Regions from separate parts of the Microbispora sp. NPDC088329 genome, predicted to be linked through region 1. Evidence: riboswitches for the same ligand, from Rfam matches in the RefSeq annotation. Region 1 holds a riboswitch; the other holds the start of a gene.
What was found. A riboswitch is a leader RNA that binds a small molecule or an ion and turns the genes downstream of it on or off. The one in region 1 is predicted to bind glycine.

Region 1 (5,088 bases):
CCCGACGTGGTCGGCCACACGGACCACTCCCCCGCCCCCGGCACGTTCGGCCGCGTCCCCGTACGGCTCTCGCCGGAGTTGGCCAAGATTTACGAAGGCGAGGACCTGACGCCCGCCCACTACCACCACCAGGCGATCGACCGCCTGGCGGACGGGCTGGAGGTCACCGCCCGTTCCTGCGACGGCACGATCGAGGCCGTCGAAGTGACGGGAGCCGCGTTCGCGCGGGCCGTGCAGTGGCATCCGGAGGCCGACGAGGACGGCCCCCTCTTCCGCGCTCTCGTCGCCGCCGCCCGCCGTTGAGAATCCCGGAGCGGCGCCGCGCCTGAGAACCCCCGCGAGAACCCGCACCCGAGGATCCGGTGTGCGCCGCGGAGAACCCGATGCGACGCCGCCTCGCCCCGTTGGACGCCGTCCGGCGGGACGACGCGCGGCGCACCGGCATGCCGGTCGAGCCCCCGCATAACGCACCCGCCGCAACGCGGCGGCCGCCCGGTGAACACGGCTGTCGCCCTCCTCCCGCGGCGACCGGAGCGGCGACCGGAAACACGTCATCGCATCCTCCTCGGTTTATGTAACCGATTTCATTTGCTGCACGTGCATGTTCGCTGGGCATTCATCGCTTTACGGAACGCAATGCCATGACGGAACTTCCCACCCCGGCGCGCGCCGCGAAAAACAGCAATTTTGACGAATGCAGGGAGAGAGGGATATCGTCAAATACCTATTGAAGCCGCGTCGTCGGCGCGTTCACGCTGCTTTCGTGTGCGAGGGGGATCGTGTTATACGCCGTGCTCGGACCGTTCCTGGCCATGAAACCCTCGGGGGACGTCATCGCCGGGCTCGCCCCGAGACACCGGCAGCTCCTGGCGCTGTTCCTACTCAATCCGAATATCGCGGTCCACCGGGACACGCTCATCGATCTGCTATGGAATGGCCGTCCCACTAAATCCGCGCCGCGGAATCTTACCACCTACATCGCACAGGTGCGCAGGCGGCTCTCGCCACGCGACCCCAGCGTTTCTCCGCTGCACACGGTGGAAGGCGGGTACCTTCTTTCCGTGCCGTCCGGATCCGTGGATGCTGCAGTATTCAACCAATTGGTGGCACAGGGCAGAATCGCTCGAGACAATGGCGATTACCACAATGCGGCGAGGATCTTCGAGAGCGCGCTCAACCTGTGGCGGGACGACGCCCTGCTCGGCATGAGGCACGTGGACGAACTGGCCGCCTGGGCCGAACGGCTCGACGAGGACCGGCGCGCGGTGACCGAGGACCTCTTCGACGTACGACTGACGCTCGGGCACCATCACGAGATCGTCGGCGGCCTGGCCCAGTGGGCGAGACGGCATCCGCTGCGTGAACGGCCGCACCGGCAACTCATGCTGGCGCTGCACCGGTCGGGCCGCACCCACGACGCCTCGGCCTCCTACCAGCGGCTGCGCCGCACGCTGGTCGACTGCCTCGGCACCGAGCCGTCCCCCGATACTCAGGCCATCCACCAGCGGATCCTCACGGGCGACGACCCTTCCTCCGCCCTGGCGCGTCTCCACGCGGGGCACCGGCCGCTGCAGGAGTCGGATCACCGATCGTGACCGAAGGCCGGCGTGGACCGCCGCCGGAGTCTCCATGATGAAATCGGGCGGTCCGGCCGGTTACGGGGGTGGTGGGAGAACCACTAGGCTGGCTGCACACCGGTGACCCCGTGCGGGAGAGCGTCCTGGCATCCGGTCAGGGCCCCTGAAGGAGCAAGCCCTCCCCGCGAACCTCTCAAGGCAAAGGACCGCGCGGGCCAGGTGACCTCTGGAAAGAAGGCCGGAAGGCCTCGCCGAAGGTGAAAGTCCGGCAAAGATCGGACGAAGCTCTCAGGCGCCGATGACAGAGGGGGAGGATGCCCGATAGTTCAACGCAGCATCCGTCCTTCCGAGGTGCGCATGTCCCGATCCACCCCGCTCCGCGGTGTCCATGAACGCCTTGGCGCGACCCTGACCGACTTCGCGGGATGGCAGATGCCCCTGCGCTACGGCAGCGAGTCGGCCGAGCACAACGCGGTGCGAACGGCCGCGGGGCTCTTCGACCTGTCCCACATGGGAGAGATCTTCGTCGTCGGCGCGCAGGCCGGCGAGGCCCTCGACCACGCCCTCGTGGGTCACCTCAGCGTCCTCGCGCCCGGCCGCGCCCGCTACACGATGATCGTGAACGAGACCGGCGGCATCCTCGACGACCTCATCGTCTACCGCCTCGACGAGGACCAGTACATGGTCGTCGCCAACGCCTCCAACTACGCCCTCGTCGCCCGCGAGCTCGCCGACCGGGTCCGGGGATACGACGCGCGGGTGACCGACCGGTCGGACGAGTACGCGCTGGTGGCGGTGCAGGGGCCGCGCAGCGCCGAGATCCTGGCCGCGCTGACCGATGCCGACCTCGGCGAGCTCAAGTACTACGCCATCGTCCCCGGCGTCGTCGCGGGCACGCCCGTCCTGATCGCACGCACCGGATACACCGGCGAGGACGGTTTCGAGCTCTTCGTGCTGAACGAGCACGCCGTACCGCTGTGGGAGGCGCTCGCCGAGGCGGGCAGGGACGCCGGGCTCGTTCCCGCCGGGCTGTCGGCCCGCGACACGCTCCGCCTGGAAGCCGGCATGCCGTTGTACGGCAACGAGCTGAGCGCGGCGATCACGCCGTTCGACGCCGGCCTCGGCCGGGTCGTCCGTTTCGACAAGCCCGGCGACTTCCTGGGCAAGGCCGCCCTCGAGCGGGTCGCGGCGAACGGCACCACCCGGCGCCTGGTCGGGCTGGTGGCGCGCGGCCGCCGGGTGCCGAGGCACGGCTACTCCGTCACCCGGGAGGGTGCCGTCGTCGGCGAGGTGACCAGCGGCGCCCCGTCGCAGTCCCTCGGCCGCCCGATCGCCTTGGCGTACGTCGACGAGGACGCCCTGGAAAAGGGTGGCCTGACCGTGGACATCCGGGGCAGCCAAGAACCGGTCGACGTCGTCGATCTGCCTTTCTACAGGAGGAGCAAGTGAGCACCATTCCGGACGACCTGAGCTACACCAAGGAACACGAGTGGGTGGCCGGGATCGAGGACGGCCTCACCGTGACGGTGGGCATCACGGCGTACGCGGCCGAGCAGCTCGGTGACGTGGTCTACGTGGAGGTGCACCCGGAGGTCGGCGCGACGGTCACGGCCGGCGACGCGGTCGGCGAGGTGGAGTCCACCAAGTCCGTGAGCGACATCTTCGCGCCGGTCAGCGGCGAGATCGTCGAGATCAACGCCGCCGTCGCGGACGAGCCCGCTCTGGTCAGCTCCGACCCGTACGGCGAGGGCTGGCTGTTCCGCGTGCGCGTGGAGGAGGAGCCGGACGACCTGCTGTCGGCCGCGGAGTACACCGCGCTGACCTCCGGCGAGTCCTGACAGGAAGCCGAGAGGCGACGATCAATGGCGATCAGCGTCTTCGACCTGTTCAAGGTGGGGATCGGGCCGTCCAGCTCTCACACGGGCGGCCCGATGGCCGCGGCGCACAAGTTCGCCCGCGGGCTGCACCAGGACGGGCTGCTGGAGAAGGTCACCAGGGTCGAGGCCATCCTCTACGGCTCGCTCGGGCTGACCGGCAAGGGCCACGGCAGCGACAAGGCGGTCCTGCTGGGCCTGTCCGGCGACAAGCCCGAGCTGGTCGACGTCGACACCGTCGACGAACGGCTGGCGGCGATGCGGGCGAGCGGCACGGTCACGTTGTACGGCCTGCACGAGATCCCGTTCGTGGTCGGCGAGCACCTCGTCTTCGAGCGCACGCTGTCGCTCCCCCACCACCCCAACGGCATGCGGTTCACGGCGTACGCCGACGACGCGGTGCTGCGCGAGAAGGTGTACTACTCGGTCGGCGGCGGCTTCGTGGTGGACGAGAACGCCACCGGCGCCGACCGGATCAAGCCCGACGACACGGTGCTGCCGTACGCCTTCACGACCGCGCACGAACTGCTCGCGCACTGCGCCGAGACCGGCCTGTCGATCTCCGGCCTGATGGTGGAGAACGAGAAGGCCTTCGGCCGTACGGAGGAGGAGATCCGGGCCGGCCTGCTGCACCTGTGGGCGGTCATGGCCGAGTGCGTACGCCGCGGCACCGGCCGCGAGGGCGTCCTGCCGGGCGGTCTGAAGGTGCGCCGCCGGGCCCACCAGCTGTACCGGCGGCTGCAGGGTGAGGCCGACGGGACCGACCCGCTGCGGGCGATGGACTGGGTCACGCTCTTCGCGCTGGCCGTCAACGAGGAGAACGCCGCGGGCGGCCGGATCGTGACCGCGCCGACCAACGGCGCCGCCGGAATCGTCCCGGCCGTTCTGTCCTACTACATGCGTTTCCTTCCGGGCGCCGGCGAGGACGGCGTCGTCCGCTTCCTGCTCACCGCGGGCGCGATCGGCGTGCTGTTCAAGGAGAACGCCTCCATCTCCGGCGCGGAGGTGGGCTGCCAGGGCGAGGTCGGCTCCGCCTGCTCCATGGCGGCCGCGGGCCTCACCGAGGCGCTCGGCGGCACGCCCGAGCAGGTCGAGAACGCCGCCGAGATCGGCATCGAGCACAACCTCGGCCTGACCTGCGACCCGATCGGCGGGCTCGTCCAGATCCCGTGCATCGAGCGCAACGCCGTCGCCTCGATCAAGGCGATCGCCGCCGCCCGCATCGCACTGCGCGGCGACGGCCGCCACTTCGTGTCGCTGGACAAGGCGATCAAGACGATGCGCGACACCGGCAGGGACATGCTCGACAAATACAAGGAGACCTCCCGCGGCGGCCTCGCCGTCAACGTCATCGAGTGCTGACCCCCACCGTGATCGCGCAGTGTCGCACGCAGGGCCTCCCACCTGCGCCGATACCGATCGCGACGTGCAGGGAATTCATGCTTGCCTCTCTGACCTGCCGGAAAGCTCTTCGTGATCACGCAGGCGGGCGGAACGCCGGCCGGGGCCAATAAGGTGGTGCCCTCGCCGACGACGAGGAGGAGGGCCGTCACGTGAGGTGGCGCGAGGCGCTGCGCCCGCATCGGGCGTTCCTGATCGTGCTGGCGGCGGGCGTCGCGCTCCGCGCGCTCGCCGTG
Region 2 (5,088 bases), on a different contig from region 1:
GAGATCGTCATGCCCTGAGATCGGCCTGCCTGGGACCGGCCTGCGCTGGGACCGGTCCGCCGGATCAGGCCTCCACGCCCTCCACGACCTCCTCCATGGCGGGACGCACGTCCCGTCCGAGGCGGAGCCGCACCTGCTCGGCCAGCGCCTCGTCGGGGTGATCAAGGCCGTACCGCCACACGGTCTCCGCGTCGGCGTCGCGGCCGCGCAGCGGCAGCGTACGGGCCAGCAGTTCGATCGCGAGCGCGCCGGTGCCGGCGTCGGCCCCCTCCTGACGGCTGTCCTCCACGGCCCCGGCGAACTGCGCGCACGCCATCTCCAGGTGCGCCATGCCGAGCAGCACCCGCAGGCGCGCCGGATCCCCCACGGTGCTCACCGACAGCGCCTCCAGCAGGACGTCGGCGGCCCGCTCGGGCTCGCCGTCCTCCAGCAGCCGCTCGGCCATGCGCTCCACCACGACGGACAGGCCTTCGCCTGCCTCGCCGCGTTCCGGCGCGGCCTCGTCCGCGGCGAGTTCGGCGAAGATCGCGGCAGCGCCGTCGAGGTCGCCGCCTTCGGCGAGCCGGCGCGCGTGGTCGAGCCGGTCGGACCGCCGCCCGGAATCGATGGCCGTCATACAGGGGCCTCGCATGGTCGCAGGTGATGAGGAACGATCACCGCGATCTTAACGAGACCGGCCGCCGGGCGGGGCCGACATGCCCAACCGATCAATCCTCGTACGCCTCGAGGGGCGGGCAGGAGCAGACGAGGTTGCGGTCGCCGTACGCCTGGTCGATGCGGCGCACCGGCGACCAGTACTTGTCGTCTCGCAGGCCGGGCACGGGGTAGGCCGCGACCGCCCGCGAGTACGGGTGGGTCCACTCGTCGGCGGTGAGGCACTCGGCCGTGTGCGGGGCGTTGCGCAGCGGGTTGTCGGTCTTGTCGAACTCGCCCGACGCCACCTTGGCGATCTCGCCCCGGATGGCGATCAACGCGTCGGCGAAACGGTCGAGCTCGGCCAGGTCCTCGCTCTCGGTCGGCTCGATCATGAGCGTCCCGGCGACGGGGAACGACATCGTGGGCGCGTGGAAGCCGTAGTCGATCAGCCGCTTGGCCACGTCGTCGACCGTGACGCCGGTCTCCTTGGTGATCTGCCGCAGGTCGACGATGCACTCGTGCGCGACCAGGCCGCCCCTGCCGGTGTACAACACCGGGTAGTGCGGCGCGAGGCGCCGGGCCAGGTAGTTGGCCGACAGGATCGCCTGCTCGGTGGCCTGCCGCAGCCCGTCGCCGCCCATCATCCTGACGTACGCCCAGGAGATCGGCAGGATGCCCGCCGAGCCGTACGGCGCGGCCGACACGTGCGCCGGCAGGTGCTCGGCGAGGTGGGCCTTGACGGCCACCGGGCCGACGCCCGGCCCGCCGCCGCCGTGCGGGATGCAGAAGGTCTTGTGCAGGTTGAGGTGGGAGACGTCCGCACCGAACTCGCCCAGCTTGGCCAGGCCCACCAGCGCGTTGAGGTTGGCTCCGTCGACGTAGACCTGCCCGCCGGCCTCGTGCACCCGCTCGCAGATCTCGACGATCGTCTCCTCGTACACGCCGTGCGTGGACGGGTAGGTCACCATGATCGCGGCGAGCGCGTCGCGGTGCTTGTCGATCTTGGCGGCGAGGTCGGCGAGGTCGACGTTCCCGTGCGCGTCACAGGCCACCACGACCACGCGCATGCCCGCCATGACGGCGCTGGCGGCGTTGGTGCCGTGCGCGGACGACGGGATGAGGCAGACGTCGCGGCCGCCCTCGCCCCTCGACCGGTGGTAGGACCTGATGGCCAGCAGCCCGGCGAACTCGCCCTGCGAGCCCGCGTTCGGCTGGATCGACACCCGGTCGTAGCCGGTGACCTCGGCCAGCCAGCCCTCCAGCGTCGCGATCAGCTCGGCGTACCCCTCGGCCTGCTCCGCGGGCGCGAACGGGTGCACCGAGGCGAACTCCGGCCAGGTGATCGGCTCCATCTCGGTGGTCGCGTTGAGCTTCATCGTGCAGGAGCCCAGCGGGATCATCGAGCGGTCGAGCGCGATGTCCTTGTCCTGCAGGCGCCGCAGGTAGCGCAGCATGGCCGTCTCGGACCTGTGGGCGTGGAACACCGGGTGGGTGAGGAAGTCCGAGGTCCGCTGCAGGTCGGCCGGGAGCGCGTCGGAGGTGACCCGGTCGAGATCCTCGAGCACCACGTCGGCGACCCCGAAGGCCGCCCAGACGGCCCGCAGATGGCCGGTGGTGGTCTTCTCGTCGCAGGCGACGCCGACGTGGTCGGCGCCGGCCTGGCGCAGGTTCACGCCCCGCTCGGCGGCGGCGGCCACGACCTGGGCGGCCCGCCCGGGCACGTGGGCGAGCACGGTGTCGAAGAACTCGTCGTGGACGACCTCCACGCCGCCCTCGCGCAGCCCGGCGGCGAGGACGGCCGCGTGCCGGTGCACCCGCTGGGCGATCCTCCTGAGGCCCTCCGGGCCGTGGTAGACGGCGTACATCGACGCCATCACCGCGAGCAGGACCTGCGCGGTGCAGATGTTGCTGGTGGCCTTCTCCCGCCGGATGTGCTGCTCGCGGGTCTGCAGGGCCAGGCGGTAGGCGGGGCGTCCGTCGGCGTCCACCGAGACGCCCACGAGACGGCCCGGCATCTGCCGCTGCAGGCCCTCGCGGACCGCCATGTACGCCGCGTGGGGCCCGCCGTAGCCCAGGGGGACACCGAAGCGCTGGGAGGAGCCGACGGCGATGTCGGCGCCCTGCTCACCCGGGGAATCCAGCAGGGTCAGCGCCAGCAGGTCGGCCGCGGCCACCAGGAGCGCGCCCCGCGCGTGCGCCCGCTCGGCGATGGCGCGGAAGGACGCCACCCGGCCGCTCGCGCCCGGATACTGGACGAGGACCCCGAAGCATTCGGGCAGTTCACCGGCGAGGTCCGACTCCACCAGTGTGATGCCGAGCGGCTCGGCACGGGTCGCCAGCACGGCCTTGGTCTGCGGCAGCGCGTCGGCGTCCACCACGAACACGTCGGTCTTCGCCTTGCTCGCCCGCCGGGCCAGCGTCATCGCCTCGGCCACGGCCGTCGCCTCGTCGAGCAGGGACGCGCCGGCGACGCCGAGGCCGGTGAGGTCCGACACGACCGTCTGGAAGTTCAGCAGCGCCTCCAGCCGTCCCTGCGAGATCTCCGGCTGGTACGGGGTGTACGCGGTGTACCAGCCCGGGTTCTCCAGCACGTTGCGGAGGACGACGCCGGGGGTGATCGTGTCGTGGTAGCCGAGGCCGATCATGGGAGTCAGCACCCGGTTGCGGCCGGCGAGGGCGCGCAGTTCGGCCAGGGCCTCGGCCTCCCCCACCGCCTCCGGCAGGTTCAGCGGACCGCGCGTGCGGATCGCCTCGGGCACGGCGACGGCGAGCAGGTCGGCGATCGACTCGTAGCCGACGGCCTCCAGCATGCGGGAGCGGTCGGCATCGGAGGGGCCGATGTGACGGGTCGCGAAGGGCGGGGCGGAAAGATCGCGAAGAGTGGAGCGATCGGTCATGACGAGGGCCTCCTGGGCGGGTCGAGACCTGCGGCGACCGCCCCGCGCCCGTGGGGCGCGGCCGGTCGTGAAGCGGTCTCCCCCTCTGTCATCGGACCTGAGAGCTTCACCGGGCCGTCGAGCCCGGTTTTCCCCTTCGGTGAGGCACCGCCTGGCCGGCGGGCCTGCTTTTCAGAGTCGCCTCGTCCGTGCGGTACGGATGCCTGAGAGATTCCGGGGAGGTTGCTCCTTCGGCGCCCCTGAACGATCAGGGGTCTCTCCCGCACGAGGTCGTCGGCCGTGTTCCACTCTACCGGCTACCCGTTATCGGAGATGACTACCCTCCTGCCCGATTGATCTCAGCCGGTCCTGCGGGCCTTTCTGCGGCGGGCCAGCTCGTCCGCCGGATGGTCCCCCTCCGCATCCGGGGCGGGCTCCGCGCGCTCACCCGGAAGCTCGGCGAGCGATCCCTCGACCTCCCGCCAGACCCGCCCGAGCGCGATGCCGAACACACCCTGGCCGCCCTGCAGCAGGTCGATCACCTCGTCGGCGCTCGTGCACTCGTAGACGCTCACGCCGTCGCTCATCAAGGTGATCTGCGCCAGGTCGTTGACGCCGCGGTCGCGCAGGTGCCGTACGGCGGTGCGTATCTGCTGGAGGGAGACCCCCGTGTCGAGAAGACGTTTGACGACCTTCAGGACGAGGATGTCGCGGAAGCTGTACAGTCGCTGGGACCCGGATCCCTGAGCGGCTCTTATCGTCGGGAGCACCAGTTCGGTCCGGGCCCAGTAGTCGAGCTGCCGGTAGGTGATCCCGGCGGCCGCGCACGCCGTCGGCCCGCGGTATCCGATGCCCTGGGGCAGCGCCGTCGGCTGCTCGTCGAACAGCAGGCCCTGTTCGCCGGCGCGCTCGCGCGCCGCCTGCCGAACCGGGTCGTGCTGGCCGGCCGACTTACCCTCGCCGCTGCTGACCGCCACTGCGGACCTCCGGCTTTCTCTCATCCCACGGTCTGATCTGGGGGTTCGTGAATTACAACCGTGGTTTCCCTTGCACCGTAGGACCGGGGCCATCGTCAGTCAACGACCCCGTCCGGCGCGTCGTGAAGCGTAATCTCCCGAAATCGTCCGGCACGTCAGCCCGCCCGGCCGAAGTCTTCCGGCGTGATTTTGTCCAGGAACTCGCGGAACTTCTCCACTTCGTCCTCCTGGTCGTCGGGCATGCTCACGCCCGCCTCCTGGATCACGTCCTCACTCGCGTAGATCGTCGCCCCCGTACGCAACGCCAGCGCGATCGAGTCCGAAGGACGCGCGCTGACCTCCACGCCGTTGGAGAAGACCAGGTCGGCGAAGAAGATTCCATCGCGGAGCGCGACGATGTTGACGGTGCGCAACCGCACCCCCAAGGCCTCAAGAACGTCACGGAACAAGTCGTGGGTCAGCGGCCGGGGCGGCGGCTCCTCCGCCTGGGCCAGCGCAATAGCGGTCGCCTCGGTCATGCCTATCCAGATCGGCAGATACCGATCACCGCTCGTCTCCTTCAGGAGAACGATCGGCTGGTTGGTGGGCATCTCAACGCG

Region 2: linked by a shared signal. The riboswitch ahead of gcvP (aminomethyl-transferring glycine dehydrogenase) and the one ahead of gcvT (glycine cleavage system aminomethyltransferase GcvT) in region 1 are both predicted to bind glycine.

Annotation. Positions count from the first base shown of each region.
Region 1 is NZ_JBFBIP010000015.1:35,568-40,655, forward strand. Features, by position in the region: gene AB0O28_RS25515 (gamma-glutamyl-gamma-aminobutyrate hydrolase family protein) at 1-303, shown strand, start outside; gene AB0O28_RS25520 (AfsR/SARP family transcriptional regulator) at 813-1,595, shown strand; glycine riboswitch at 1,699-1,796, shown strand; gene gcvT (glycine cleavage system aminomethyltransferase GcvT) at 1,935-3,026, shown strand; gene gcvH (glycine cleavage system protein GcvH) at 3,023-3,415, shown strand; gene AB0O28_RS25535 (L-serine ammonia-lyase) at 3,440-4,813, shown strand; gene AB0O28_RS25540 (hypothetical protein) at 5,005-5,088, shown strand, end outside.
Region 2 is NZ_JBFBIP010000003.1:169,408-174,495, reverse strand. Features, by position in the region: gene AB0O28_RS08020 (hypothetical protein) at 65-616, opposite strand; gene gcvP (aminomethyl-transferring glycine dehydrogenase) at 708-3,533, opposite strand; glycine riboswitch at 3,715-3,806, opposite strand; gene AB0O28_RS08010 (MerR family transcriptional regulator) at 3,872-4,489, opposite strand; gene AB0O28_RS08005 (bifunctional nuclease family protein) at 4,645-5,088, opposite strand, start outside.